One region of the Azospirillum sp. FG154 genome, then DNA from elsewhere that is predicted to be linked to it. Evidence: riboswitches for the same ligand, from Rfam matches in the RefSeq annotation. Region 1 holds a riboswitch; each other region holds the start of a gene.

Region 1 (9,683 bases):
CGACGGCAAGGTTCCCGCCCGTCAGCCTGGCGACGGCGCCCTGAAGGTTCTGGACGACGCCCCTGGCTCCTACGCCAAGGTGAAGAACAGCTAACCCTGGCTTGCCACGGTTGCTGACGAAAGGCGCGCCCCTGCGGCGCGCCTTTTCTTTTTTGCCGCAGGCGAAGACCCGGCCATGGCCCCCCCGCGACGGTTTCACCCGTTGACAGTTCGTCCACCCCCGTGTGGGATTCGCCGAACCGTCATTCCTTCATCATTCCCACGCCATCACCAAGGACCAGCGCATGGCCGACAAGACCGAAAAAATCGCAAAAATCCGCCTCAGCAAGCTGGACCATGAGGAAAACCGGATCGAATCGGCGGAAGAGTACGACCGTCGTTTGGGCAAACTGCAAAAAGAGTTGCTGCGAATCCAGCAAACCTATTGGCACGAAAAACGCCGCGCCATCATCCTGTTTGAAGGTTGGGACGCCAGCGGCAAGGGCGGGGCTATCCGCCGCATGACCGAGCCGCTCGACCCGCGCGGCTTCCACGTCTGGCCGATCTCCGCCCCGACGCCGGAAGAGCAGAGCAAACATTACCTCTACCGCTTCTGGACCAAGCTGCCCGCTGGCGGCACCTTCGCCATCTTTGACCGTTCCTGGTATGGCCGCGTGCTGGTCGAGCGGGTGGAGAAATTCACCAGCAAGGACAATTGGAAACGCGCCTACGATGAAATCGTCGAGTTCGAGCGGCTGTTGACGGATGACGGCGTGCGCATCGTCAAGATCTTCATGCACATCACCCCGGACGAGCAGTTGGAACGCTTCCGCGAGCGGTTGAACAACCCCTACAAGCGCTGGAAACTGACCGAAGAGGATCTGCGCAACCGCGCGCGCTGGAACGATTACGTCAAGGCGACGGAGGCGATGTTTGACAAGACATCGACGTCAAGCGCGCCCTGGCACGCCATTCCATCCAATTCAAAGTGGTTCGCCCGCTTGAGCGTCCTGGAAACCGTGACCAAAGCGCTGAAAGCCGGAATCAACATCAGCCCGCCGCCGATCAACGGCAACGTCGCCAAAATGGCCGCCGAAGTTCTCGGCGTCATCCCGGACGAACCCAGCGAGTGACGCTCCGATCCCGCTGATTGACTCTCATCAGCGGGTCTTCGCCAACGCTCAGGGCTTCCGCCCAGGCAACGGCGGCTTGGGCGTCGCAGGGGCGGGCGTCGCAGGGACCGACGCCGCTGGAGCGACGGGAGCGGGAGCGGGAGCGGGGGCCGCCGGGGCCGACGTCGGCGCAGCCGGGGCGGGCGGCGCGGCCGCCGGATTGACCGCCCCGTCCGTCGGCGTCGCGCTGGCCGCCGGGGCGGCGGCGGGACCGTTGGCGGCGGACGGCGGCGACGCAGGGGCGGTTCCAGCCTTGCGCAACACCTGGGTCAGATTGTCGCGCACCTTGTCGGCCAGTCCGGCGTCACGTTCCGCTGATTCATGAAACAGCACGGTGAACAATCGGCCTTGCGACAGCATGAAGGTCAGGCCGACGTGCAACGTCTGCTGCTTCAGCGCGCAATCAACCGCGCCGGTGCGCAGGGTGATCGCACCCGCCTGCTCGCTGTTGTTCAAGGTGATGGTCCCGGCGCCTTCGCACCGCGCTTTCATCGCTTCGGCGAATGTGTTCGACAGATCGTCCAGTTTGGCCCCTTCGTCGGCCACCCGCTCGCGGATGCCGCCGACCAACGGACCGAATCGCCACGCCACATCCGCCGGACGTTGATCCGCCGGAATCTTGTCCAACGGCACCGGTTCGGCGTCGCGCACGCCAGCGGCGGCGAGCAGGCTGGCCAGCCCCTCCGGCAGGCGGGCGACGGGCGGCGTTCCCGCCGGGGCTTTGCCCGTCGAGGTTTTGATCGGCGGCACGTCTCCGCCCTTGTCCACGCAAGTCTTCAGATCGTTCAGCACCTTCTTCGTGCCTTTGAGCGCGAACGAAATGCGATCCGACGTGGAGATAATCACCAGCTCCTTGCCGGTCATCAGGGCGTTGACGAATTCCTCGTCCTTGCCGCTGGGAATCACCAGCATGTCAGTTTGCGAGGCGACGGCGATCCGCTCGCGCTTGATCTTCCCGTCGATTTCGACCTTGACCGGCCAGCGTTCGCCCTGCGGCAAGTCGGCGCCAGGAATGCCGACGCCAAGGTTGGTTTCGCCCTTTTGGCTGCGCGCGATCATCAGCGCATGGCCGGAGGTGAAGTTCGCCTCCACCACGCAGTAGGCGAATTTGCCGTCCTTGTCCTTGGCGGCGCCGCCCTCCCAGCCATCGACCAGCTCCGCCGGGCCGTTCTTTTCCGGCGGGGCGCCCTTTGCGTCGGGGGCCTCCGCCGGGGCGCCGGGCGCCACGATTTCCGTTTGAGAGGACGGCGCGCCGTAATAGACGGACGGCGGCAGCCCCGGATCGACCGGCACCAGCTCCGCCACCTGCGCGCCTCCCATCTGCGCGCTCAACGCCATGGACGACGCCGTCCCCAAAAGGAACAGAGCGGACAGCGGAGCGGCGAAACGGGCGATCATCGGGCGAAATCCATGGGCAGGTTGTGGCGGCGAAGCTAACGGCGGGCGTCTTTATCCGCAAGAGCAACCGCCGCGTCGCGACCGAAAGTCAAAGCCCAAAGAACGCATCGTGCAACACCGTTGCCGAAAGATCACCCACCGGCCCATCCCGCACCACCCGACCCAACCGCAACAGCAACGCGCGCGGCGCGATGGACAGCGCGCGCGCCGCGCTCTGCTCGGCCACCAGCACGGCGGTTCCAGCCTCCGCCACCGCCTGGATCGCCGCGAACAGTTCCCCCGCCAGCTTCGGCGACAGGCCAAGCGACGGCTCGTCCAGCAGCAGCAGACGCGGACGGCCCATCAGGGCGCGGCCAAAGCTGAGCATCTGTTGCTGCCCGCCCGACAGCCGCCACGCTTGCTCGCCGCTTTTGCGCGCCAGATCGGGAAACAGGGCGAAAACACGGGCGACGTCCTGGGCGCGGGCGCGGCGGTCGGACAGCCCGGCGACCTCCAGATTGTCGCGCACGCTCATTCCGGCGAACACCCGCCGCCCTTCCGGCACATAGCCAAGACCACGCCCAACCCGCCGTTCCGTCGACAGTGCGGCGAGGTCCTCCCCGACGAAACGCACGACGCCATTGGCCGGGACCAAACCGAGGATCGCTTTCAGCAGGCTCGATTTGCCCGCGCCATTGGCCCCCAGCACGGCCATGGTCTCCCCCGCCGCCAGGGTCAACGACACGCCGTCCAACGCCAGCGCCCCGCCATAGGCGACGCTCAGCCCCTCCACCGACAGCAGCGCGGTCATGACTCGCCCTCGTCGTCGTCGGCGTCGCCGTCCCGAACCCCTGGCCCGCCGAGATAGGCGGCGATCACGGCGGCGTCGCGGCGCGCCCCGTCGGGCGGCCCGGCGTAGAGCGTTCGTCCACGGTCCAGGCACACCACCCAGCCGACCAGAGGAAGCAGGAAATCCATGTCATGCTCGACCACCAGCAACGCCATTCCCTCCCCCGCCAAGCGGCGCAGATGGGCGGCCAGATCGGCCTTTTCCGCGTCGGTCAGCCCCGCCGCCGGTTCGTCCAGCAGCAAAACCGACGGACGTCGCGCCAACGCGCGGGCCAACTCCACCCGCCGCCGCAAGGCCGCTGGCAAGCCATGGCAGGGCCGCGCCGCCAGGGAACCGACGCCCAGACGGTCCAGCGCCCAACGGGCGTGCGCCTCGGCCTTCGCCACGCTGCGGTCGAGGGGCAGCCGGGCGGCGGCCACCGCCTCCAGCACGCTGGATTGGTCCGGCAGGGTCGCCGCCTGAAAGCTGCGGGCCAGACCGGCGCGCGCGATCTGGTCCGGCGGCGCGCCGCTCCAGTCGCGCCCGCCGATCCACACCGCCCCGTCGTCCGGGCGCTCCAGCCCCGACAGGACGTTGATGAGCGTCGTCTTGCCCGACCCGTTCGGGCCGATCAGCCCGACGATGGCCCCCGCCTGCACGCTCAACGACACGCCGTCAAGCGCGCGCACGCCGCCGAAGGATTTGCTGAGATCCGCGACGCGCAGAATCTCCCCCACCGCGCGCGGTCTGGCGGGCGGCTCCACCGCGTCGGGCAAGGCGCGTGGCGGCGCTGGAAACAACCGCTCCAGCAGGCCGGTCAGGCCATTGGGCGCGACCAGAATCGCCAGCAGCAGCGCCGCGCCATAAACAATCAGATAGCCGCGCTCCAGCCCCCGGAACCATTCCGGCAGATGAATCAGCAGCAGCGCCCCCAACACCGCGCCGACCATCCGCCCACGCCCGCCGACGACGGCGATGGTCAGGATCGTCACCATGACCGGGAATTCCAGAACCTCCGGCGACACCACCCGCTGGGTGTGAACCGCCAGCGCTCCCGCCGCCCCGGCGTAAACCGCCGACAGCGCGAAGGCGGTCAGGCGCAGCCGCCCGACGTCCAGCCCCAGACAGCCCGCCGCCAGCGGATCATCGCGCACCAGCTCCAGGGAGCGGCCCAACCGCCCGCGCGCCAACCGCCAACCGATCAACCCGCCGACCGCCGCCAGCCCCCAGACCAGCGCCGCCATCGGCAGACCACGCGGCGCGACCCAACCGAACAGCGCGAAGGCGGGAACCCCCGGCAAGCCGTTCGCCCCGCCAGTCAGGTCCGGCAGATTGACCGCCAGAAGATGCAGCACCTGCGCGACGCCCAAGGTCGCCAAGGCGAAGTAATGGGACTCCAGCCGCAACACCGCCAAGCCGACCGGCAGCGCCACCAGCAACGGCGCCAGCAGCGACAGCGGAAAGGTGACGGAAGCGTCCAGCCCGTAGCGGCTGCCCAAAATCCCGGTGACGTAGGCGCCCAGCCCGAAAAACGCGCCCTGCGCCATGGACAGCGCCCCGCCCAGCCCGAACAGGATTTGAAAGCCGAAGGCGGCCAGCGCGTACACCCCGGCCACCGTCAGCACCCGCAGGCCATAGGGCGAGGCGAAAAACAGCGCGTAGGCCAATCCGGCCAGCGCCGCCGCCAGCAACAGCGCGTTCCGTCGGTCACGCACGACGGCGCACCGCTTCGCCGAACAGCCCTTGCGGCCGAACCATGAGAATGAGCAGCAAGACGCCGTACAGCGCCCCCAGCGCCACCGGATAGGAGAAAACCGACGACACCCCCACCTCGAACAGCGCGATCAGCAGCGCGCCGACCACCGCGCCGGGAACCGATCCCCAACCGCCGACCGTCACCGCGATGTAGGCCTTGAGAATCAAATCGCCGCCCGCCGTCGGCGTCACGAAATAGCGGTTGGCCAGCAGCAGCCCCGCCGCCCCGGCGCAGGCCGTTCCAATGGCGAACGTCACCAGAATCATCCGCGTCACCGGCACGCCGCAGGCCCGCGCCATCTCGGGATCCTGCGCCGTCGCCCGCAAGCGGCGGCCAAGCTGGGTGTGGGCGAAGACCATGTGCTGCGCCCCGATCAACAGCCCCGCCACCAGGATGATGGCGACCGACTGCTCCGGGAGCGCCACCCCGCCCAGCCGCAACACGCCGTCGCCCACCAGCGGCGGGGCGACGCGCGGCTCTGGGCCGAACAGAACCGCCGCGCCGTTTTGCAGGATGATGCCGACGGCGATGGTGCTGATGAAGACGGAGACCGGCGGACGGTTGCGCAGCGGCAAATAGGCGACCAGCGCCAGCAGCAGCCCCAACCCAGCCATCGCCAACACAATCACCGGCAGCAAAACCAACCCCGGCAGCGGGATGAGCGGGGCCAACGCCACCGCCAGCATCCCGCCCGCCATCACCAGATCGCCCTGGGCGAAATTCACCGCCGATGTGGCGTTCAGCACCAGCACAAAGCCCAACGCCACCAGGGCGTAGGCCGCCCCCAGCGCCAGACCATTCACCAGAAGCTGAAACGCCGTTTCCACCTCACTTCACCACGCCGGTCACGTTGTCGTAGCGTTTGACCAGGGCCGGAACGCGGGTCTTGCCGTCGTAACAGACGATGACGGCGGAATGGGCCATGTTGCCCTTGCCGTCCGACGCGTAGCTCATGGCCAGCCCGTCGTGACGCCCGGTGGACAACGCCTTGCGGACGTCGTCGGCGCTCTTGGCCCCGGCCTGAACCGCCGCCAGAACCATCCGCATGCCGTCATATTGGCCAAGGGCGAAGGCGTCCGGCTCCTTGCCGAAGGCGGCGCGGTAGGCGGTGGTGAAGGCTTCCACCGCCGGGCTGCCGCCCGACGCCGGCGACGCGGCGGTTTCCGCGCAAACGCCTTTCAACTCCGCTGGGTCAAGCAACGCCGCCGTGCTCGGCTGGTGCATGGCCGATCCGGCCACCACCGGGATTTTCAGGCCGCTGGTCGCCGCCTGCCGCAGCAACAGCGCGGTCGGCCCGGCGTGCAGATGCAGGACCAAAACGTCGGGGTTGGCTGACAGCGCCTTGGTCAGCACCGGCAGCAAATCCTTGGCCGCCGGGTCCACCCCCTCCTGAAAGACCGGGTTGACGCCCAGCGCGCGGAAGGCGGCCTCCAGATGGGTTTTGCCGCTCTGACCGTAGGCCGTGGTCTGATAGATCACCGCCGGACGGGTTTTCTTCAACTCCTCCACCACATAGCGGGCGTGGGCGGTCTTGGTCACGGCGTCGCCGGGGAAAAAGCGGAAGACCCAGGGGTTGCCCTGTTCGGTGATCGACGCGGTTCCCGACACCGTGACCAACGGCGCTTTCAACTCAGCGGCCAGCGGCAGCATCGCCAACATCTGGGTGCCCAACATGCTGGCGGCCACCGCGCCGACCGGCCCGCCGCCCATCGCCCGTTCCAGCCCGGTGACGGCGGCCTCCGGCGAGGTGCCGGTGTCGATCACCTCCGACGCCGCGACCAACCCGGCGGGCGCCTCCTTCAGCGCCAGCAGCGCGCCGTTGCGCTGGCTGGTTCCTTCCAGCGACAGAAAGCCGGTGAGCGGCACGAGGACGGGAAAGGACAAGCCGTCCGCCCGCGCCGGACCCGCCGCCGCCAACAGACCAACCAAAAGGGGAATCAAGCGCCGCATCCGAAAAGCCTCCTCCCAACCAACGGGGAGAGGCCGCGCCGCGCGTCCGCGTCACGGCGGAGGATGGTCGGCGCGGTCGGCTCCCTTCGCTGGCATGACCCAGATCAGGTTCGATGGGTGTGTCTCAGCCCGCGACCCCGCAGGCACCCCAGCCGTAAACGACGGGCGACAATGTGGTCGCCCGCTTGGGCCTGTCAAGCGCCGAACAACGCGGCGGGCATTCAGCTTCCCGGCAGGGAATGGACGTTGGGGATGAACAGATCCCGCCACGTCGTTGGTTTGGTCTTGATCGAGCCGACGCGCGCCATGAAATCGGCAAATTGCATCACGCCGTTGGGCGTTGTGGAGAATTTGGTGTCCGGGTCTTTAATCATCCGCTCCACCTCCTCCGGCGCCACCTTGGCCTTTGACGATTGCGCGTAGATCGCGGCGGCGCGCGCCGGATCCTGGGCGATCAAGGCGTCGGCCTCCTCCAACGCAGACAGGAAGGCGGCGGTCAGTTTCGGGTTGGCGTCGATGAAGCGTTTGGGCGCGTAGACGAGATCCAGCGAGATGTTGCCCAGCACATCCACCGAATTCATCACCCGGCGCACCTGCGGGTTTTCCAGCTCCATAAAGGAATAGGGCGGCGAGCCGAGATGGCTGTTCACCTCCGTCTTGCCGGACACCAGGGCGGCGTAGGATTCCGGGTGCGGCAAACCAACCGTCAGCGGGTCGAGCTTGGCGTAATTCTCATCGCCAAACTCCTTCGCCACCGCCATTTGCAGCACGACGGCGGACAGCGACGTCTTGATCCCCGGCAGCGCGATCTTGTCCTTCGGCCCAAAATCCTTCAGCGATGTGATGGCCGGGTTGATGGTGTTGAGGTACAGCGAGGTCGCGCTCAACCCGGCGAGCGCCGAGATTTCGAGCTTGGCGTTGCCCTTCACCTTCGCCCACAGAGTCAGAAAACCCGGCACGCCAATCGCCGCGATGTCGAGATTGCCGGAAATCATCGCGTCGTTGATGACGTTGCCGCCGTCCAGTTGCAGCCACCCAACCTTGACGTCGCCCAGTCCCGCCGCCTTGGCCTGCTTTTCCAGGAGCTTTTCCTGCTCCATCACGATCATCGGCAGATACAGGATGCCGAAGCCCTTGGAAATGCGGACCTCGGCGGTTTCCGCCTGAACGGTTCCGGCGGCCAGCGCGACCAGCGCCGTCGCCAGAACGCCAATCCGGCGCAGGGTGGTAAAGGTGAGCATAGGGATCCTCCCGGAACGGCTTTTGTCGTTCGCACACTGTTGCATGGGCCGACAAACTATTCCGCGTTTTTCGGAATCCTTGTGGACGACGGGGGCCTGAAACGGCCCGCTCACCCCGCGCGCTTGGCCGCCGCCGTCTCGCGGTGCAGGATGTAGAGGCCGCTGCCGATGATGACCATGGCCCCGGCGATCACCGGCGGCGTCGGCAGATCGCCGAACACCAGATAGCCGAACAGGCTGGCCCAGACCATGCCGGTGTATTCAAAGGGCGCGACCACGGCGGGCGGGGCGCGGCGGAACGCCTGGGTAATCAGCACCTGCGCCACCGCCCCCAGGGCGCCGACCGCCGCCATCAGGGCGAATTCGGTCGCCGTCGGGGCCAGCCACACCGGAATCGACAAGACGCCGCTGACCACCGTCGTCGTCAGCAGCAGATAGACGACGATGGAGGTCGCCGTTTCGGTCTTCGACAGCCCGCGCACCGTCAGCAGCGACAGGGCGTAGAACAGCGCCGCGCACAGCCCGACCAGCACCGGAAAGGTCGGCGCGCCGCTGCTGGGCTGCGCCATCACCAGAACGCCGCCAAAGCCGATCACCACGGCCGCCCAGCGCCGCCACCCGACCTTTTCCCCCAACAGCGGGGCCGACAGCGCGGTGATGAACAGCGGCCCGGCGAAATTCAACACATAGACGTCGGCCAGCGGCAAATGCTTGAAGGCGTAAAAGAAGCAGCCCATGGAGATCAACCCGGCGAAGGCCCGCCAGACATGGGCCAAGGGCCGCTGGGTCCGCATCGACGCCACCCCGCCGCCCCGCGTCAGCGCGTAGCCGCCGATCAGCAAAAGCGCCACCGCCGAACGGACGAACATCAGTTGCGGCACCGGAAAGCTCGCCGCCAAAAACTTGATGAGCGTGTCCATCGCCGCGAACAGCACGATGGAGGCCAGGAAGCAACCGACCGCGTAGGGAACCGAATCCGCCTGGATCGGCAGAAGGGCGGCGGATGGGCCATCGGCGCATTTGACGGCGTCGGACATGAAACGGCTCGCAGACACAGAACAGGGCGGGGCTGCACAGATTATGGACAAACCCAACCGTTTCCCAATGCCGCCACCGCAGGTCTGCCCGGCGCGCCGTTTGCCCGGCAACCCGTCATCCCGTGGCGTCGCGCGCCTCGCGGCGCAGCAGATACAGGCCGCTGCCGATCACCAGCGCCAAGCCGACCGCCAGCTTCGGTTCCGGCCAATCGCCGAACAGCAGCGCGCCGAACAGCACGCCCCACAGGATTTGCGAATATTGGAAGGGCGCGATCACTGGCGAGGGGGCGTTGCGGAAGGCGGTCAACAGGCAGGTCAGCGCCACCCCGGACAACACCCCGC
Region 2 (9,683 bases), on a different contig from region 1:
GCTGGGCCAGACGGAGGCGGAAACCATCCAACTCTGCCTGGAATACGCGCCCGCCCCGCCCTTCCAAGCGGGAACCCCGCGACAGGCCCCCGCCCCGGTTCTGGCCGCCGCCCGCCAACGCCTGGCCCCCTCGCGCGCCGCCCGCGAGGCGATCCTCGCCAGCGGACGCGCGCCAGGGGTGACGGCGTAAGGCTGGTCACTCCTTGGCCTTCGGCGGCGGGCTGAATTCGACGCGCACCGGGGTGTTGTCGTTCAGCCGCCCGGTTCCCGATCCGCTCATCAGATCGGGGGAGCGGCGGATGTCCACCGCGCCGTAACGGCCATCGTCGCAGGACACGGCGACGATCATGCGCGGCTCGACGCTCGACGCGTCGTAAACGCCGTTGCAGGATAGGCTCTTGTCCGCCGTCTGCACGGCGTAGCGGCCAAGCGCCGAGTCCGACCGCGCCTGAGCGATGCCCGACAGGGGCGTCTTGTCGCCCAGCGCGCCGGTGACGGGGATTTGAAAGACGGTCGTGCAGGCGCTGGTCGTCGCCAGAAGGGCCAGCGCGCAAAGGGGACGGAGCATGAAACGACCTCATCAACGGTTGAAACAGGAAAACGGGATGTCGGAGCGCGCCCCCGATCCGGCGCCTTGACCGGAGCACATTCTTTCTGTAATTCGATAATTCGTTATTGCCAAGAAGTAATTTTTTGGGAGATCACGGCATGAGTCAGGAGCTTCGTCGGGTTCGTCAGGCGCGAATCATCCGCGTCAGCCGCCGCCTGTCCGCCGTGATGACGGCCCTGCTGCTGCTGACCCCCGCCGGGATCATTCTCTACGCCGTCGCCTTCTCCGACGTGATGCTGGCCAGCCATCCCTGGCTGGCCGGGCTGCGCCTGCCGGTGCGGGCGTTGCCGCTGGAGGAATCCGCGCTCGCCGCCGCCGCCCTGCTGGTCGCCGCCCTGCCCGGCCTGTGGGGGATGTGGGAGTTGCGGGCGCTGTTCCGGGGGTTCGCCGCCGGAATGGTGTTCGCCCCAACCTCGGCCCGGCGGTTGCGGCGTTTTTCCTTGTCCTTGATGGCGTCGGGGGTCAGCGAGCCGGTCGGCTCCCTGCTGCTGTCGCTGGCGGTCCTGCGCCACAACCCGGCGGACGGGCCGCACGGCGCGCTGTCGCTCAGCACGGGCGACCTGTTCGTCGTTCTGTTGGGCGTGGTATTGCTGGTCATCGCCTGGGTGATGGGCGAGGCTGCGGCCCTGGCCGATGAAAACGCGGGTTTCGTCTGAACTTATGCCCATTCGTGTCACGCTCGACCTGATGCTGATCCGCCGGAAGATGAAGGCCAAGGATTTGGCCCAACGCATCGGCATCACCGAAGCCAACCTGTCGCTGCTGCGCACCGGCAAGGTGAAGGGCCTGCGGTTTGAGACTCTGGCCAAGATCTGCGCCGTGCTGGATTGCCAACCGGGCGACCTTCTGGCGCATGACCCCGACGAGTCCGACCTGACGACGGGTGACGAGGATGGCGCGCCCTAAACCGCGTGCCGCGCCGCGACCGCCTGTGCTAACCTCCGCCTCCATTTGTGTTTTTGATGAGGACGCCATGACGGATCCGACCGTCCGTTGCCCCCGCTGCGGCAACAAACACGCGGCGGACGCCCCCACCTGCCCGCATTGCCTTTCGATTCGCCGCAGCAACTTGGTGATGGGGGTGGCGTTGCTGATGCTGGTGATTCTGGCTTTGGTCGGATGGGTCGGCACTTTGGCTCTGACATAAAAATGTCATAGGGCGCTTTGGTATCAAAACAAGCAAACCGTGTGCAAAACATGAGCAGCCTGCACAAAGAAACATCGTTTCTTTTTGGGGTTAATATTTTGTAACTTTCTGCTTGTTTTCCCGCCGCGCATTTGACATCCAACCCTTCAGACGTCGTTCCGCTGAAGGGTCCCCGACATGCTGAAAAACCTCAAGATCGCCGCCCTGACCAACCTTTTTGGCGTCGTGGTGACTCTGGGCTTCATCGTGGTCGCCGCCACCGGGATGCTCGCCATCCGGGAGTTGAAGGTGGGCGGCCCGATCTATCAGCGGATCGTGCTGGGCAAGGATCTGATCGCCGACATCCTGCCACCGCCGGAATACGTCATCGAAGCCTATCTGGAAGCGACGTTGGCGCTGAACGACCCGTCCACGGTCAAGCAGCGGCAAGAGCGGCTGGTCCAGCTTCGCAAGGACTACGACGAGCGGCACGAGTATTGGCTGAAGGAGGATTTCAACCCGACCATCCTCAAACAGCTCACCGTCGCCTCGCACGCCCCGGTCATGCGGTTCTGGACGGAGGTCGAGACCAAATTCCTGCCCGCCCTGGCCAAAAAGGACGAGGCGGCGACCCGCGCCTCCTACAAGGCTTTGTCGGACGCCTACGCCGCCCACCGGGCCGAGGTGGACGCCATCGTCACCGCCACCAACCGCTACAACAGCGAGACCGAAGTCTACGCGGCCAGCCGCGAATCCCTGTTCATGACCGCCGTGTGGGTGGTGACGGCCCTGGTGCTGGCCGTGGTGGTGCTGGGCGTGCTGGGCATCTTGGGCCGGGTGGTCCGCCCCGTCGTCGCGCTGACGGCGATCATGCGCACCTTGTCCCAGGGCGATCTGGCCGTCGCCATCCCCGAGGCCTCGCGCCAGGACGAAATCGGCGCGATGACGTCGGCGCTGCGCGTCTTCAAGGACAACGCCCAGGAAGCCGAACGGCTGCGCCGCGCCCAGGACGAGGACCGCGTCCACGCCGAACAGGAAAAAGAAGCCGCTTTGCTGCGCATGGCCGAAACGGTGGAGCGCGAGGCGACCAACGCGGTGGACACCGTGGCCACCCACACCGGCCAGATGGCGGGCAACGCCATGCGCATGGCGGAATCGGCCCGCGCGGTCAGCGACAACAGCCAGAACGTCGCCGCCGCCGCCACCCAGGCGCTCAGCAACGCCCAGACCGTCGCCGCCGCGTCCGAACAGCTCAGCGCGTCAATCCGCGAAATCGCCACCCAGATCAACACCGCCACCATGATGACCGGGCAAGCGGTCGACGCCTCAACCCACGCCGAGGCGACCATCCAACGCCTGTCCGAGGCTGTCACCCGCATCAGCGAGGTGACGACCCTCATCAACGACGTGGCCGGGCAAACCAACCTGTTGGCGCTGAACGCCACCATCGAAGCCGCCCGCGCCGGAGAGGCCGGCAAGGGCTTCGCCGTGGTCGCCAGCGAGGTGAAGGCGTTGGCCGGGCAGACGGCGCGCGCGACCGACGAAATCGAATCGCAGATCGCCGCCATCCAGGCGACGACGTCCGACGCGGTGAAGGCGGTGCGCGCCATCGCCGATCAGGTGCGCGGCGTCGAAACCGTCTCCACCACCATCGCCGCCGCGATTGAAGAGCAGGAGGCCGCGACCGGCGAGATCGCCCGCAACGTGGTCCAGACCTCCAACGCCGCGCAAGAGGTGGCGTTCCGCATCGCCGACGTGTCGTCGGAAGCCACCGCGACCGGCGAACGAGCGACCGAGGTCAACGCGCTGTCCGGAACCGTGGCGGCCAGCATCGACCAATTGCGCCGCGTGCTGATCCAGGCGATCCGCACCGCCACGCCGGAGGTCAACCGGCGCCAGTTCGCCCGTTACCCGATCAACCGCCCGGGCGGCTTGCAGATCGGCGGACGCGAGCTTGCCGTCACCATCGACAACGCGTCCGAAGGCGGCGCGCAGATCAGCGGCCTGCCCGCCGAGACCATCGCCGGTCTGTCCGTCGGTCAATCGACGCGCCTCACCTTGAGCGGCGTCGATGTGGCGGTTCCGGCGACCATCCGTTCGGTCAACCCCAATGGCCGCCTGCACGTCACCTTCACCATTCATGACCAGGACCAGAGCCGCTTTGTCGAGCAGTTCAAACGGGTGGTGGCCGGAATCGCCCCGATGGCGCAGGCCGCCTGAGCCACGCCGACAAGACCCGGATGACAGGGATTTCATGACGGTTGGCGGGCCGGATGCGCCACAATAAGCGTCCGATTTGACACCATCGCGACGCTGGCGCGCCCGCCGAAAGCCCGGTTCATCATGAGCGACACCACCGCCTGCCCCTATTGCGGCGCCGATTACGGGCATGGCCCCAAGGATTGCCCCCTCTGTCGCTCCGCCCGCCGCAAGGACATCGTCATCCGCTGCGTGATCGGTCTGATGTTTCTGGCGCCGATCCTGACCCTGTTCGCCACCGTGCTGCTGGACAGCGGGGCTGGGGCGAAAATCTTTTCCCTGGATTGACACGCGATTGACAGGCTGACCGGGGCGAGGTCCGCCGCCCCGGCCACGTCCCGTTACGCTTGCGGCTGATAGATTTCGCCGCCCGATGACCGGAACTTCTCGGCCATGTCCGCCATCCCGGATTCGGCGGCGTCGCGGATTTCCTGCGTGATCTTCATCGAGCAGAATTTCGGCCCGCACATCGAACAGAAATGCGCGGTCTTCGCCCCTTCCGCCGGAAGCGTCTCATCGTGGAAGGATTCCGCCGTGTCGGGATCAAGCGCCAAGGCGAACTGATCGCGCCAACGGAAGGAAAAGCGCGCCCGCGACATGGCGTCGTCGCGCAACCGGGCGCCCGGATGGCCCTTGGCCAGATCGGCGGCGTGGGCGGCGATCTTGTAGGCGATCACACCGGCCTTGACGTCGTCGCGGTCGGGCAGCCCCAAATGCTCCTTGGGCGTGACGTAGCAGAGCATGGCGGTGCCGAACCAGCCGATCATCGCCGCGCCGATGGCGCTGGTGATGTGGTCATAGCCGGGCGCGATGTCCGTCACCAACGGCCCCAACGTGTAGAAGGGGGCCTCGCCGCACAGCGCCAACTGCTTGTCCACATTGTGCTTGATCTTGTGCAGCGGCACATGGCCCGGCCCCTCGATCATCACCTGGACGTCGCGTTCCCACGCCACCTTGGTCAATTCGCCCAGCGTCTCCAACTCGGCGAATTGCGCGGCGTCGTTGGCGTCGGCCTGGCTGCCCGGACGCAGGCCGTCGCCCAGCGACAGCGCCACGTCGTAGCGACGGCACAGCTCGACGATTTCCGGGAAATGGTCGTAGAGAAAATTCTCGCGATGGTGCGACAGGCACCATTTCGCCATGATCGAGCCGCCGCGCGACACGATGCCGGTCACGCGCTTGGCGGTCAGCGGGATGTGGGCCAACCGCAAACCGGCGTGGATGGTGAAGTAATCCACCCCCTGCTCGGCCTGTTCGATCAACGTGTCGCGGAACAGCTCCCAGGTCAGATCCTCGGCCTTGCCGTTCACCTTTTCCAACGCCTGATAGATCGGCACGGTGCCGATGGGAACCGGGGCGTTGCGCAGGATCCATTCGCGGGTCTGGTGAATGTCGGCCCCGGTGGACAGATCCATCACGGTGTCGGCGCCCCAGCGGATCGCCCACACCATTTTCTCCACCTCCTCCTCAATCGACGAGGTGACGGCGGAGTTGCCGATGTTGGCGTTGATCTTGGTCAGGAAATTCCGCCCGATAATCATCGGTTCGGATTCGGGGTGGTTGATGTTGGACGGGATGATCGCCCGCCCGCGCGCCACCTCGTCGCGGACGAACTCCGGCGTGACGACATCGGGGATCGAGGCGCCGAAATCCTCGCCGTCGCGCGGCGTGTCCAGCGCGGCCAACCGCCCGAGATTCTCGCGGATGGCGACATACTCCATCTCCGCCGTGACGATCCCGGCGCGGGCGTAGGCCATCTGGGTGACGGCGACGCCGGGCTTGCCGCGCAGCGCGCCGCCTTCGGTCGGCTCGACGTCGCGGCGGCTGACGATCCAGTCGCGGCGCAGCGCCTCCAGCCCCTTGCGCACGTCGATGTGAACCGACGGGTCGGTGTAGGGGCCGGAGGCGTCATAGACGGTCAAGGGCGGCTCGCCGCCGCCCAGGCAAATCTCCCGCAGGGCGACGCGCAGGTCGGGAAAGCGGCTGCTCAAAACATAACGTTTGCGCGACGCGGCCAACGAGCCGGTCGTGATCGGGCGGATCGCTTGATCGAAATCTTTTGGCACGGGGTTTCTCCGTCTGACAGGTGGCCGGACAAACCCGGGACAGACGGAGGCGATGGATCGCGGATGGGGGGCCTTTGATCGGACCAACCGGACCGCGCGCAAGACGGCCCCATCGCGTGTTCCCTCCCTTCGCCGGCATGACCCGGATCAGGTTCAAAGGGTCATCACGCTGCTGGACGCCGAAACGGCCCGCCGTTGATATCTCAGCCCCTTGTCGGGACCCCCCTGGAATGGCCGCGATGGTGCACAGACCCGCGCCCGCTGTCAAAGGAAAGCAGGCCGGATGATCGCAGAGACGAACGACAGAGAGGTTACAGCCAGCGGCGCAGCCGGACGAAAATCATCGGCAGCAGCGCCGACAGCAGCATCAGCAGCAAAGCCGACGGGTAGCCAAAGGATTCGTCCGATCCCGGCATCCACGAAAAATTCATGCCGCAGACGCTGGCGACCAGAGTCGGTGGAAACAGCAGCACCGTGATGATCGAGACGATCTTGACGATCTCGTTCTGCTCGACGTTGATCCGGCCCAGCGTGCTGTCGAGCAGCAACGCCACCTTGGACGACAGAAAGGCGCTGTATTCGTCCAACCCCGTGGCGTCCTGCAAGGCGGTGCGCGCCCAGCGGCGGGTTGGCTTTCGGGTGTTCCAGCCTTCGTTGCTGGACAGGAACTCCAGCATGCGAATGAGGCTGGCCAAACTGACATGGGCCTTGCCGACCAGATGGCCGGTGTTGCCGATGCGTTTCAGCGTTCCCGAATCGTCCATCACCTCGCCGCGCCGGGGCAAGGACGGCCCCCGGAAGGCGCGGCGGTTGATGGTGTCCAACTCCAGCCCCGCCCGCCGCAGGACGGCGGCGGTGCGGTCGATCAGACCATCGACCAGCGCGCCCATCACCGACTCGGCGGTCGCCAGCGGGATCGGGGCGTGGCTGACCTTGCGGCGGAAGGCCAGGAACGCCTTGGGGTCGATGTGGTGGACCGTGACCAGACAGCGCCCGGCCAGCACAAAGCCAACCGCCGTCAAACGCGGTTCGTCGGTTTCCGCCCAGACCAGCGCCATCACCGTCAGCGACAGGACGCCGTTGACGACGCGCAGACGACTCGACTCTTCAATTTCCGCCATCTGCTCGCGAGTCGGCAGCGGCATGCCGACCATCGCCTCGACCCGCGCCAATTCGGCAGGGGTCGGGTTCAGCAGGTCGATCCAAACAACGGACTCAGGCAGTGGTCCCGACGCGGCGTCCGCCTCCTTGTCCCAGCGCAACAGACCGCCGTCGTTGACAAACACGTGCAGCACGGGCGGCGCTCCTCTGGTTGGGGGCGGTGGTGGCGGCGAAAGCCTCCTCGCCTACGTCATCCGTCCGCCCCGCCGGGGCTTGGCCAGCGGCGTGGTCGGCGGCGTGGTCGATGGGGCGGGCGGCGGGTCCAGATCCAAACCCGCCCCTTCCGCCTTCAGCGCCTGGGCCAATTTCCGCCGAAACGCCCCGCCATCGTCGCGGGCGTCGAGGAAATGGCCCACCGCCTCCTTGGCGTTGGCGCTGTCGTAGGGCACCTTGCCGAACACCGCCAGCTTGGCGCGCTCCACCAGCTTCGGATCCATCTTGTCACGGATGGCCTTGATCTGGCGGAGCAGTTCCTCACGCGGGTCGGTCATCGGGCGCTCTCGTCGGGTCTGCGGGGTCTACCCCCCAATATAGGCGGTCATTCCCGCCCGATCAGGGTGCCGACGCCGCCTTCGGTGAAGATCTCCAGCAGCAGGGCGTGCGGCACCCGGCCATCGAGGATCACCGCCGCCTCGACGCCCTTTTCGACGGCGTCGACGCAGGTTTCGATCTTGGGGATCATGCCGCCCGACGCGGTGCCGTCGGCGATGGCCGCGCGCGCCTGGTCCAGCGTCATCGTGTCGATCAGCGTCTTGTTCTTGTCGAGCACGCCGGCGACGTCGGTCAGCAGGAAGAAGCGCGCCGCCTTCAACTCCGCCGCGACGGCGCCCGCCGCCGTGTCGGCGTTGATGTTGTAGGTGTCGCCCTTTTCGTCAAAGCCGACCGGCGCGATCACCGGGATGATGTCCGACTTGGCCAGCGCGTTGAGGATTTCCGGGTTGACCTTGTGCGGTTCGCCGACGAAGCCGAGGTCGAGAACCTGCTCGATGTGGCTGTCGGGGTCGCGCTGCACGCGCTCCAACCGGCGGGCGGTGATGAGGTTGCTGTCCTTGCCCGACAGGCCGACGGCGCGGCCGCCCGCGCTGTTGATGGCGGCGACGATCTGCTTGTTGATCGACCCGGCCAGAACCATTTCGACCACCTCGACCGTCGCCTTGTCGGTGACGCGCAGGCCGTCGATGAAGCTCGACTGAATCTTCAGCCGATCCAGCATCTGGCCGATCTGCGGGCCGCCGCCATGGACGACCACCGGGTTGATGCCGACCTGTTTCAGCAGAACGATGTCGCGGGCGAACAGTTCGGCCAGAGCGGCGTCGCCCATGGCGTGACCGCCATACTTGATGACGAAGGTGCTTCCGGCGTAGCGGCGCATGTAGGGCAGCGCCTCGGACAGGGTGCGGGCCTTGGTCAGCCACTCGTCACGGGTCGTGTTCGACACGGCAGGTTCCCTTTTATGTCGGGATGGTCAGTGGGGCTTCTTTAACGGAAAGCCCACGCCGTTGCCTAGAGGGCAATTTTTTGGTCATGAACGGCAAGAGCCGCCCAACGCTCCACCAGCCGGGTCATCGGCTGGGTCAGCGCCGTCACCGCCACCGCCATCAGCACCATCGCGGAAAAACAGGCGTTCGACAGCACGCCCGCCTCCAGCAGAATGGTCAGCACGATGACCTCCATCAACCCCTTGCAGGGCATCAGCGCGCCCAGCCGCAGGGCGTCAACCCAACGCTCCCCGGTCAGGCGGGCGGGAATCGCCGTGCCCGCCATTTTGCCGACCAGCGTCGCCGCGCTCGCCAGCCCGAACACCGCCCATTGCGACGGGTCGCCCAAATCCAGATCGACCTTCAGCCCGGTCAGCGTGAAGAAAAAAGGCAGCAGGATCAGAGTGGAGAAATGCTCCAACCGCGCCAGAATCGCCGCCGCCAGCCGCCGGGGCATGGCGGTCCCGGCGACGAAGGCCCCCAGAATGTAATGCAGCCCGATCATCTCGGTGATCGCCGCCGAGGCCAGCAGCGCGGCGCAGGTGACGACCACCGCCATGTCGCCGATCTCCCCGCCGGGGGCTGCGCGCGCCATCAGCCGGGCCAGAACCGGGCGGGCGACCAGTTCGGTCACGCCGACATAGGCGAAGCCCAACGCCGCCACCCCGATGATCGCCTCAAACCCGCCGGAGCCACCCGCCGCCCAAGCCAACACCCCGGTGATGAGCAGCCACAGCAGCGCGTCGTTGACGGCGGCGTAGCCCAGCGCCAAACGCCCGATCCGGTCGCCCAGCAGCCCCATTTCGCGCAGGATCGCCCCCAAAACCGGCAGCGCGGTGACGCCGACGCAAACGCCGAATCCGGCGGCGAACAGCCCCGGCGTGGCGCGCGGCCCGGCCATGCCGGGATAGGCCCCGGCCAACCACCAGCCCAACCCCAGCCCGACCAACGTCGGCACGGCCATGCTCGACAGGGCCACCGTG
Region 3 (9,683 bases), on a different contig from region 1:
GATCGCGGCGATTCCCAACGACGACCGCCATCTGCCCTTCGCCAAGCTGATCGACAATGACGGACGACCGACCCCGGTCGCCATCGACGCGCGCGAGGATGTGGCGGTGCTGCAATACACCGGCGGCACCACCGGCGTGCCGAAGGGAGCGATGCTGACCCACGCCAACCTCTACGCCAACACGGTGCAGTGCGCCGTCTGGTACAAGGCGCGGGCCTGCCGCCCGAACGATCCCGACGAGGCGGACAAGCTGCTGGGCGTGCTGCCGCTGTTCCATGTCTTCGCCATGACCACGGTGATGAATTTCGGCCTGCACATCGGCGCGGAAATCGTCCTGCTGCCGCGTTTCGAGTTGGACCAGGTGATGGAGACGCTGGCCAAGGAGCGGATCACCCTGTTCCCCGCCGTGCCGACCATCTACACCGCGATCAACCATCACAAGCGGCTGGCCGAGTATGATCTGTCGTCGATCCGCTTCTGCATGTCCGGCGGCGCCCCGCTGCCGCTGGAGGTGAAGGAGGCGTTCGAGCGGACCACCGGCTGCACGCTGGTCGAGGGCTACGGCCTGTCGGAATCCTCGCCGGTCGCCACCGTCAATCCGGCGGTGCTGCACCCGACCAAGAAGGGATCCATCGGCCTGCCGCTGCCCGGCACGGTGATCGAGATCGTCAGCCTGGACGAACCGCGCCGCGTCCTGCCCATCGGCGAAAAGGGCGAGGTCTGCATCCGTGGTCCGCAGGTGATGAAGGGCTATTGGCGCAAGCCGAAGGAAACGGCGCAAACCCTGATCGACGGGCGGCTGCACACCGGCGACGTCGGCGTCATGGACGAAGACGGCTTCACCACCATTGTGGACCGCATCAAGGACATGATCCTGTGCAGCGGCTTCAACGTCTACCCGCGCAATGTGGAGGAGGCGATCTATCTGCACCCGGCCGTCGCCGAATGCGTGGTGGCGGGCGTCCCCGACGAGTATCGCGGCCAGACGGTGAAGGCCTATGTCCGTGTCGATGACGGCCAGAGCCTGACGGCGGACGCGCTGATCGACTTCCTGAAGGACAAGCTGTCGCCGATTGAAATGCCCAAACAGGTGGAGTTCCGCGACGAGCTGCCGAAAACCATGATCGGCAAACTGTCGCGCAAAGCCTTGCTGGACGAGGAGGAGCGCAAGCGGGTAGAGGCTTCCGCGTAACGGCGGAGCGGCAGGGGCGACGATGACGGACGCAATGATGGACGAAGCGCGCAAGGCGGTGTTGGCCCGGATCAGCGGGCGGGTGCAAGGCGTGTGGTATCGTGGTTGGACGGTGGAGACGGCCCGCGCGCTCGGCCTGTCGGGCTGGGTGCGCAACCGGGCCGACGGCTCGGTCGAGGCGCTGTTCGCCGGGCCGGAGGACGCGGTGGACCGCATGCTGTCGGCCTGCCAAGGCGGCCCGCCGTCGGCGCGGGTCAGCGGCGTGACGGTCTCGGCGGCGGATGATCCGGGGCCGGGCGGATTCGAGCAGCGGGCGACGGCGTAAGCCCGCATTAGGACTCCGCTAACCGTGCCGGTCGCACGATCAAGCGAAGCAACGCGTCAAGGTGGGAGGCGCTCGTGGTCGGGTCGGACATCGGCAGTTTGAAAACCATGCTGTCCAACGCCTTCACCAAGGCGGCGGAGGCGCGCGACAAGGCCAACGGCAAGACCGGCGACGCCAGCGCGAAAAAGGCTGACGCCGCCCAGCCGAAGGATCCTTCCGACCCCGCTTTCCTGCTCAGCGCCAGTCTGGAGGATTTGACCAAGCCCTTGCGCGGGTTGGCCGACGGGGCCGGGGCCAACGCCCAGGCCGGGGTCGCCCAGGCCGACGACGCGCTCAGCCAGTTGGACGGCCTGAAGGAGTACAACGACGCCTTCGCCGACCAGCTCGATCAGGTCATGCAGGCCATGGGCGAGGATTTGGGCCGCATGCTCAAAGCCTTCGGCATGGACGACGACAAGATCGACGAGGCGGTGAAGGGCTTCACCGGAAAATTCGACGACAAGGAGCGCAAGGCCGCCTTCAACGGCATGGACCAGCCGTCGGGCGCGGCGCAGCCGGTCGCGGTGTCGAACGCTGAACAGCGCACGATGACCGGCGTGTCGGTCGAGGCCGCCAACATTGATTTGACGCTGGAGCAGGGCGGCAAGACGCTGTCGATCAGCTTCGACCGCGCCAAGCTGTCGATGGCGCGGACGTCCGACAGCGCCTACGCCGTGACCGACGGCAAGACGGCGATCTCTGGGGCGGAACGCTCGACCACGGCGCTGAACGCCCAGTCGGAAGGGCTGACGATCAAGGCCGACGGTTTCAGCCAGGACGAGTTGGACAAGATCATGGGCGCCTTGCAAAAGGGCATGACCAGCGCGCCCAGCGGGTTGCAAGGGGGCGCCACCCTGACTCCCCAGAACGCGCCCAAGGATGGCGAGCCGCTGCGGCTGTCGCTGGACCTGAAAGGGGTTCTGACCGCCGCCTTCGGCGAAAAGGGAAGCAAGGCGGCGGCGGTCATGGGCAAAGAGATTCAGAAGCAGGGGTTCGATGTGCGGATTTGATCGCGTTTCTCGGATTTCTCCCTCTCCCCTCCGGGGAGAGGGGCGGGGTGAGGGGGATGCGCGGCGAGGATGGTTCGGCAAGCGGAACCCCCTCACCCTAACCCTCTCCCCGGGGGGGAGAGGGGATTGGGCGGCGGCGGCGGTCGCGGTTCTTCTCGCTCTGCCCGGTCCCGCGCTGGCCGGGATGATGGAGCGCACCGAGCCGGGGCACCTGTCGCCGGTGCCGCCGGGACAGGATTTGCCGATAGCCCCGCCGATGGTGCAGTTCCCGATGCCGCCGCAATGGGTGACGATCCGCTCCAACGAGGATTGGCGCAAGGCGGGAAAATTCGAGAAAGAGCTGAGCAAGGATTGCGCCGCCCGCCGCTTCCGCGAGATCACGCCGATGCGCTTCCGGGCCTATTTCAAGGGCGAGGTGCTGAGCGTCGCCTTCGGGCACGGGTTGAACCTCTACGATCCGCAGAAGAAAGCCGACCGCAAGCTGATCTACCTGTTCCACGAAGGCGATTCGACCGCCTGCACCATTCAGACGATCACCAACCAGGACGCCCGCCTCCTGAACAACGCCCAGCCCGCCAAGACGGGTGGCGGCGTCAAGAAGCCGTAACCTCCTCCTCCGCGTTCTCCTCGCCGCGCATCGGCCCGCCGAAGACGGTGGGCCACGCCGCGATCAACGCCGAATCGACGTCCTCCAGCGTCACCGGATGGCCCAGCGCGACCATCGACGTCACGCCATGTTCGTTGATGCCGCAAGGAACGATGCCGCCGAAATGGCTGAGATCCGGCTCCACATTGATGGCGATTCCGTGGAAGCTGACCCAGCGGCGGACCCGCACGCCGATGGCGGCGATCTTGTCCTCCTGCCCCCGGACGCCGCCATAGGGGGCCTTGTCCACCCAGATGCCGACGCGCCCCTCCCGCCGCTCGCCCTTGATGGTGAAGGAGGCCAGCGTCTGGATGATCCATTCCTCCAGATCGCGGACATAGGCGCGGATGTCGCCGCCGCGCGCCTTGAGGTCGAGCATCACATAGGCCACGCGCTGGCCCGGCCCGTGATAGGTGAATTGGCCGCCGCGCCCGCTGCGGTAGACCGGGAAGCGGTCGGCGTCGAGCAGATCCGCGTCCCGCGCGCTGGTCCCGGCGGTGTAGAGCGGCGGGTGTTCCAGCAGCCAGACCAGTTCCGGGGCGGTTCCGGCGCGGATCGCCTCGACCCGCTCCTCCATCGCCGCCATCGCCTCGGGGTAGGGGACCGGCTCGTCGGAGACGCGCCATTCGATTGGCGGGCGGGCAGCCGTCTCGGAACGGGTGGGGGCTGGCTGGCTGGCGGCGGCGGGGCCGGGGGCGGGCGGGGTGGTCATCGGGAAAAAACAGCCCTTTGTCGATTTTCTTCGGGAAGAGTGATTGTAACGCTTGATCGCGCTTCGGGAAGCTGATATCTACCCGCTCCACCCGATGAGGCGCGCAAGCGCACCTCGGGTCTACCAGCCTCGTGCGGTCGTGGCGGAATTGGTAGACGCGCAGCGTTGAGGTCGCTGTGGGGCAACCCGTGGAAGTTCGAGTCTTCTCGACCGCACCACTCTCTCCGGCGACGGAGATGGTGACAGGCACAGCAAGCAGGATGCGATAGGGCGACAACGACCGGCTCAGCCGGTCGGCCCCTTCTCCCTCAAAAACCTCCCCTTTTTCAGCAAGGTTGCAAAGCGTTAAAACAAGACGATCGCGTCTTCGTCGGTTGCGCCGAAGACGGCCTCTCGGTTGCCTTGGACGTCCAGAACCTCGACGACGACGTCCTGCTTGCAGTCGTCAAAAATTGTTTGGGCGAGATCGAACAGCGGGCTTTTCAGCGTCGATGGGCGGCGGACATGCTCTGGTCCGCAGGGCGAGATGGTCACTTTCATGGCCGGGCCTCGTTCTGTCTGGTTTCTTGCGCTCTCCCTCCATTTTGTAAAGTTTCCGCGTTGCGGCATTATTTCATAAGAAAAAATTGATTCATCAAGATGTGACAGGTTTGTGCTGCCCACAAACGCCAAATCAACTTAATTTTCTCCACATCCTGAAGTCTTTCTGCTTTAAGGGTGCGGTGGTGGGTCTTTTGATGAATTTGGTTTTGTTGTCGGTTTCTTTTTCGCGCGTCAAATCCTGACCGTTCACCGAAACTCAATGTAGGGATCCAGAGCGGCGCGGCGCAGCGCCTTGACGATGTGGGGCGGCGCGCCGATGGCGAGGATGTGGCCGTTGGCGTCGCGGCAACGGTTGGCCAGAATGAACAGCATGCCGATGGCCGCCGAATCGATGAAGGTGGCGAAGCGCAAATCCAGCGGCACGATGGGGGCGGCGGCGAAGTCCCATTCGGTCAGCATGGCGTTGAAACGCGACGCGTCTTCATAGGTGCAGCGCCCCGACAGCAAAATGCCGTCCTGCCCGTTCACGGTGGTGAAGGCGTACTCCATGCGCACATCCTGATCGTTTGTGGACTTTCCTCCACGCCAAGGGAGCATGAAGCGCCGCTGACGCGCAAGGGGGGGCTGCGGACGCGTCCAGCCCCCCTTGCGATGCGCGGGTGGGGGGCGTCACCCGGCGGCCTGATCCAGGCTTTTCAGTCGGCTGACATACTCGTTGATTTCAGTCATTCGGCGGGCGTGCTGGTCCAAATTGCCCAACCGGCTTTCAATCGCGGCCTGCGCGGCGGTCACTTCCGCGATCACGGCGTGGATGCTGTCGAGAAGCGTGGCGGCGTTGTGCGCGGCGGCGTCCATTCGGTCGCCGGTCTCGTTCAGCTTGCCGCCGACCTGCCCAACCGACGCGACGACCTGATTGATGGCGCGGCGGGTGTCGCCCAAGGTCTGCTTGGTGTCGTTCGCCAGCTTGCGCACCTCCGACGCCACCACGGCGAATCCGCGCCCGGCGTCGCCCGCGCGGGCGGCCTCGATGGTGGCGTTCAGCGCCAGCAGGTTGGTTTGTCCGGCGATGCCGTCGATCACGCCCAACACGCCTTCGATCCCCCTCACCACGCTGGTCAATTGGGTGAATTCTCGCAACAGCTCCTCTTTGCGTTCGGCGTGTCCGTTGAAGGACGCCGCGTGATGGTCCAGCGTCTTTTGGATCGCGTTCATTGAGGCGCCGATGCGGTTGGCGTAGCCGGCGGTTTCCTGAACCCCGCTGTTCAAGCTGACCAACGCTTCCAGATAGCCGCGCATCCGTTCGATGATGCTGTTGCGGATGCGGCTGAGCAACTCCAGGCGGTTGTAACGGGCGGTGATGAAGGAGCTGTGGAATTTGGCGTAATGGACCGGAAAGCGGTCAACGAGGTCGTCGGAAAAAGCCGTCCCTTCGGGCGTCTCGAAGAACATCAGGGCCGACAAGGTCTGATTGACGTTGATGCCGAACAACTCGCCGAAGGTGGAGAACCCGGCCACCGTCATGCCGTCGAACGCTCGGATCCGCGACAGGGAGTCCCCGTTGTTCAGGCGCCGCAGAATGCAGTCGTTGAGCAGGACGCCGACCGGCTTCGGTTTGCCCCGCAGATAGGCGGCGAGATCGTTTTCCGTTTGCTGCGCGAAATCGGTGGCTTCCACCAGGTGCAGATTGTCGCCAGCGTTCACGTCGCAATAGAAGGTCGCCTCGCCCTTGTCGACATCGAACCCGGCGACCGAACGGACATAAAGTTCATTGTCCAACTGGATGGCGAAAGTGTGGTTGGCCAAACGGGTTGGCAAGTCTTGTGGACGGCAACGGAGCGTGTTGGCCAAGGCGTCGGTGAAGCGGATCACCTCGAAGCTCTCGGTGTCGATGACGCTGCGCACGACGCGGCGGATCGGGTCGGCGTCGACGACGGCGAAGGAGGTTTGGGTCGGGCGGAAATTCTGGCTTTTGAACACGCCATACCGCATGCCCGGCGCGACCTTCATAAACAGGACGATGGCGGCGTTTTCCAGCACCCGTTCCCCATCGAACAAATGGGTGTGACGGAAATCGAACGTGCCGCCCGCCGACCCGCCGATGAACAGGCAAGGGAAGCGGTCAGAGCGATAGACCGCCTCCATCAGCGAGCTTTCGCTGGCCGACAGCCCATCAATGAAGGTCAGGGCCACCGTGTCGTGGCTGTCGATCAGGAAGGGCGCGCGGATGCCGTCCAACGCGCGCTGGATGGCGTCCACCCGCTCAGCGGGCGTTCGGCGCAGCGTTCCACCGCGAATATCCTCGCTGTTCAAAGGGACGACGTGAAGACTGAGTCCGCTGAACAGGCGGGGGCTGAAGGCTTGGAGAACCACGCGGTCCCAGCGATCCCCGGTTGGGCAGTAAAGCGGCTGGCCGGTCGCCGCGCACAGTTCGCCTGCGGTGGAGACGAGCAGGAGCTTGGCGTCCGCCGGAAGTCCGGTTTTGATCGCCCGTGCGACCGCCGCGAAATCAACGTGGGGTGAGATGAAACCGACGACCAGCGCCGGGGATCCCGCCGCAAAATTGAGCGCGGCCAGCGCCTCGCGACTGATCGCCTGGGCCGACAGGGACAGGGTGCGGATCGGCGGTTCGGCGCTTGCGGCGGCGGAGGGCGCCGTCATGGCCGATGTCGTCGGGTTGGAGACGGCGGCGCCGTTTTGGGGGGCGGCGCGGAAGATGTTCAGCATGGTGTGGCTCTCTTGCCCGACGTCAACGCTGAACCCTGTTTCAGGATGTGAAGCCGTCTTCAGGCGTGACGATGATGGGACGCTGACCGGTGTTTTGATTGCTGATGCTACGAGTTAAGAGAAATTTTGTTATAGGGGAAACCCCCAATCCATCGCTCTCTTTCGTATAAGGGAGCGGTGATCGCGCCAGAAAAACACCCTATGCGTGTTGTTTACGCATGCAAGGCGGCTCTGTGCGGATGAAGCTGTGCGGTTGCGCAAGATTTGAGGGTTTATGCCGCGACGCGGCGTTCTTTTTGCTTGCGAAGCAGGCGGGGTTTTGGGATGTCTTGAGCCTGTGGCTTGGGGTGCCGGGGCGATTTGACGCACGGCTGAGATCAGACCCATCGAACCTGTCTGGGTAATGCCAGCGAAGGGAGCCGTTGCATGGTTCATGCGCGTGGGATCCGTTTGCCGTCCGTCGCCATTTTGGGGGCGGGCTGCGTTGGTTTGTCGATCGCCTGGCGGCTGGCCGCCGCAGGCTGCTCGGTCGATGTCTTTGATCCGGGGGAGGCTGGGCGCGGCGCCACCCACGCGGCGGGCGGGATGCTGGCGGCCTGCGTCGAAAGCGAACCCGGCGAAGAAAGCCTGTTGCCGCTGACCCGCGCCTCGCAAGCCCTGTGGCCCGCCTTCGCGCAAGAGCTGGAGGCGGCGAGCGGCCTGTCGGTGGATCGGCGGACGGAAGGCACCATGGTCATCGCGCTGACCGCCGACGACGCGGCCAAGGTCCGTTTTCTCCACGCCTTTCAACGCGATCTTGGCCTGCCGGTAGACTGGCTGAGCGGGGCGGAGGTTCGTCGCCGCGAACCCTATCTGCAACCCGGCGTGGTCGGCGCGCTCTTTTGCGCGGAAGACCATCAGGTGGACAACCGCAAGCTGGCGGCGGCGCTGCTGCGCGCGGCGCGGGGGGCTGGCGCGCGGGTGCATGAGCGCTGCGCCACGCCGTCTCTGCTGGTCGATGGCGGTCGGGCGATGGGCGTCCAGGTCGGCGACGTCCGCGTGTCGGCGGATCGCGTGGTGCTGGCGGCGGGGGCGTGGTCGGGTGGAGTGGCCGGTCTGCCGCCGTCGGCGAAGCCGCCGGTGCGCCCGATCAAGGGGCAGATGATGTGCCTGCGCATGGACCCGGCGGCCCCGCTGCTGCGCCATGTGGTGTGGACGCCCGGCACCTATCTGATTCCGCGCCTGGACGGCCGTCTGCTGATCGGCGCGACGACGGAGGAGCGCGGCTTCGACGACCGGCTGACGGCGGGCGGGCAACTCGCCCTGCTGGACGGGGCGTGGCGGGCGCTGCCCGGAATCGCCGAATTGCCCATCGAGGAAAGCTGGGTCGGCTTCCGTCCGGGCAGCCGCGACGACGCGCCCTTGCTGGGGGAAACGGCGGTGGAGGGGTTGATCCACGCCACCGGCCACCACCGCAACGGCATCCTGCTGACCCCCGTCACCGCCGACGGAATCGCCCGGCTGGTTTTGACCGGCGAGACCGATCCGCTGATCCGTCCCTTCGCCGCCGACCGTTTCGCGACCAAGGGAGCCGCCGCATGACCAGCCCCGCGACCATCCGCGTCAACGGACAAGACGAGCCGCTGGCCGCCGTCACCCTGGCCGATCTGCTGGCCGGGCGCGGCGTCACCGAGGCCACGCGCGGCGTCGCCGTCGCCCTGAACGGCGCGGTCGTGCCGCGCCGCCGCTGGCCCGACACCGCGCTGGCCACCGGCGATTTCCTGGACATTGTCCGCCCGATCCAGGGCGGTTGAGGATTCAAACGCTCATGACCACGGCTTTTTCCCAAGACGACGCCCTGACCATTGCCGGGCGGTCCTTCGGCTCGCGCCTGTTTCTCGGCACGGCGGGCTATCCCAACCAGCGGGTGATGCTCGACGCGCTGGCGGCGAGCGGAACCGAGCTTGCCACCGTCGCCATCCGCCGCATCAGCCTGGACGGCTATTCGGAAAGTCTGGTCGATGTGCTGGCCCAGGCGTCGGGCGGGCGGATCCATCTGCTGCCCAACACGGCGGGCTGCCTGACCGCGCGCGAGGCGGTGTTGACCGCGCAGTTGTCGCGCGAGGCGCTGGACACCCCCTGGATCAAGCTGGAGGTCATCGGCGACCGCGATCTGCTCTATCCCGACGTCGAGGAGCTGTTGCGCGCGACCGAGGAGTTGGTGAATGACGGCTTCGTCGTGCTGCCCTATTGCAACGACGATCCCGTGACCTGCCGCAAGCTGGCCGATCTGGGGGCGGCGGCGGTGATGCCGCTGGGCGCCTACATCGGTTCGGGCCAGGGGATTCGCAACCCCCACGCCATCGAGACGATTTGCGCCCGCAGCCCGGTGCCGGTGGTGCTCGACGCCGGAATCGGCACGGCGTCCGACGCGGCGCTGGCGATGGAGCTTGGCTGTTCGGCGGTGCTGCTGAACACGGCTGTGTCGAAGGCGCGCGACCCGGCGCGGATGG

What was found. Region 1 has a riboswitch for thiamine pyrophosphate ahead of ACODS4_RS11370 (ABC transporter substrate-binding protein). Riboswitches for the same ligand answer to the same signal wherever they lie in the genome.
Region 2: another riboswitch for thiamine pyrophosphate. It lies ahead of thiC (phosphomethylpyrimidine synthase ThiC); the one in region 1 lies ahead of ACODS4_RS11370 (ABC transporter substrate-binding protein).
Region 3: another riboswitch for thiamine pyrophosphate. It lies ahead of thiO (glycine oxidase ThiO); the one in region 1 lies ahead of ACODS4_RS11370 (ABC transporter substrate-binding protein).

Annotation. Positions count from the first base shown of each region.
Region 1 covers NZ_JBMDKF010000008.1:10,750-20,432, forward strand. Annotated here, with positions in the region: gene ACODS4_RS11340 (PHA/PHB synthase family protein) at 1-94, shown strand, start outside; gene ACODS4_RS11345 (polyphosphate kinase 2 family protein) at 285-1,112, shown strand; gene ACODS4_RS11350 (hypothetical protein) at 1,161-2,549, opposite strand; gene ACODS4_RS11355 (ABC transporter ATP-binding protein) at 2,638-3,339, opposite strand; gene ACODS4_RS11360 (branched-chain amino acid ABC transporter ATP-binding protein/permease) at 3,336-5,072, opposite strand; gene ACODS4_RS11365 (branched-chain amino acid ABC transporter permease) at 5,065-5,940, opposite strand; gene ACODS4_RS11370 (ABC transporter substrate-binding protein) at 5,942-7,063, opposite strand; TPP riboswitch at 7,128-7,224, opposite strand; gene ACODS4_RS11375 (ABC transporter substrate-binding protein) at 7,285-8,304, opposite strand; gene ACODS4_RS11380 (DMT family transporter) at 8,415-9,341, opposite strand; gene ACODS4_RS11385 (DMT family transporter) at 9,457-9,683, opposite strand, start outside.
Region 2 covers NZ_JBMDKF010000017.1:31,277-40,959, reverse strand. Annotated here, with positions in the region: gene ACODS4_RS18805 (DJ-1/PfpI family protein) at 1-190, shown strand, start outside; gene ACODS4_RS18800 (hypothetical protein) at 197-568, opposite strand; gene ACODS4_RS18795 (DUF2975 domain-containing protein) at 709-1,266, shown strand; gene ACODS4_RS18790 (helix-turn-helix domain-containing protein) at 1,271-1,516, shown strand; gene ACODS4_RS18785 (zinc ribbon domain-containing protein) at 1,584-1,757, shown strand; gene ACODS4_RS18780 (methyl-accepting chemotaxis protein) at 1,935-3,956, shown strand; gene ACODS4_RS18775 (hypothetical protein) at 4,080-4,283, shown strand; gene thiC (phosphomethylpyrimidine synthase ThiC) at 4,337-6,061, opposite strand; TPP riboswitch at 6,169-6,298, opposite strand; gene ACODS4_RS18765 (CorA family divalent cation transporter) at 6,373-7,356, opposite strand; gene ACODS4_RS18760 (hypothetical protein) at 7,408-7,713, opposite strand; gene argB (acetylglutamate kinase) at 7,761-8,660, opposite strand; gene ACODS4_RS18750 (cation:proton antiporter domain-containing protein) at 8,726-9,683, opposite strand, start outside.
Region 3 covers NZ_JBMDKF010000001.1:9,116-18,798, reverse strand. Annotated here, with positions in the region: gene ACODS4_RS00110 (long-chain-fatty-acid--CoA ligase) at 1-1,192, shown strand, start outside; gene ACODS4_RS00105 (acylphosphatase) at 1,215-1,517, shown strand; gene ACODS4_RS00100 (hypothetical protein) at 1,592-2,566, shown strand; gene ACODS4_RS00095 (hypothetical protein) at 2,751-3,173, shown strand; gene lipB (lipoyl(octanoyl) transferase LipB) at 3,160-3,843, opposite strand; tRNA gene ACODS4_RS00085 (tRNA-Leu) at 4,058-4,142, shown strand; gene ACODS4_RS00080 (hypothetical protein) at 4,270-4,464, opposite strand; gene ACODS4_RS00075 (STAS domain-containing protein) at 4,714-5,016, opposite strand; gene ACODS4_RS00070 (methyl-accepting chemotaxis protein) at 5,137-7,191, opposite strand; TPP riboswitch at 7,525-7,625, shown strand; gene thiO (glycine oxidase ThiO) at 7,618-8,772, shown strand; gene thiS (sulfur carrier protein ThiS) at 8,769-8,984, shown strand; gene ACODS4_RS00055 (thiazole synthase) at 8,999-9,683, shown strand, end outside.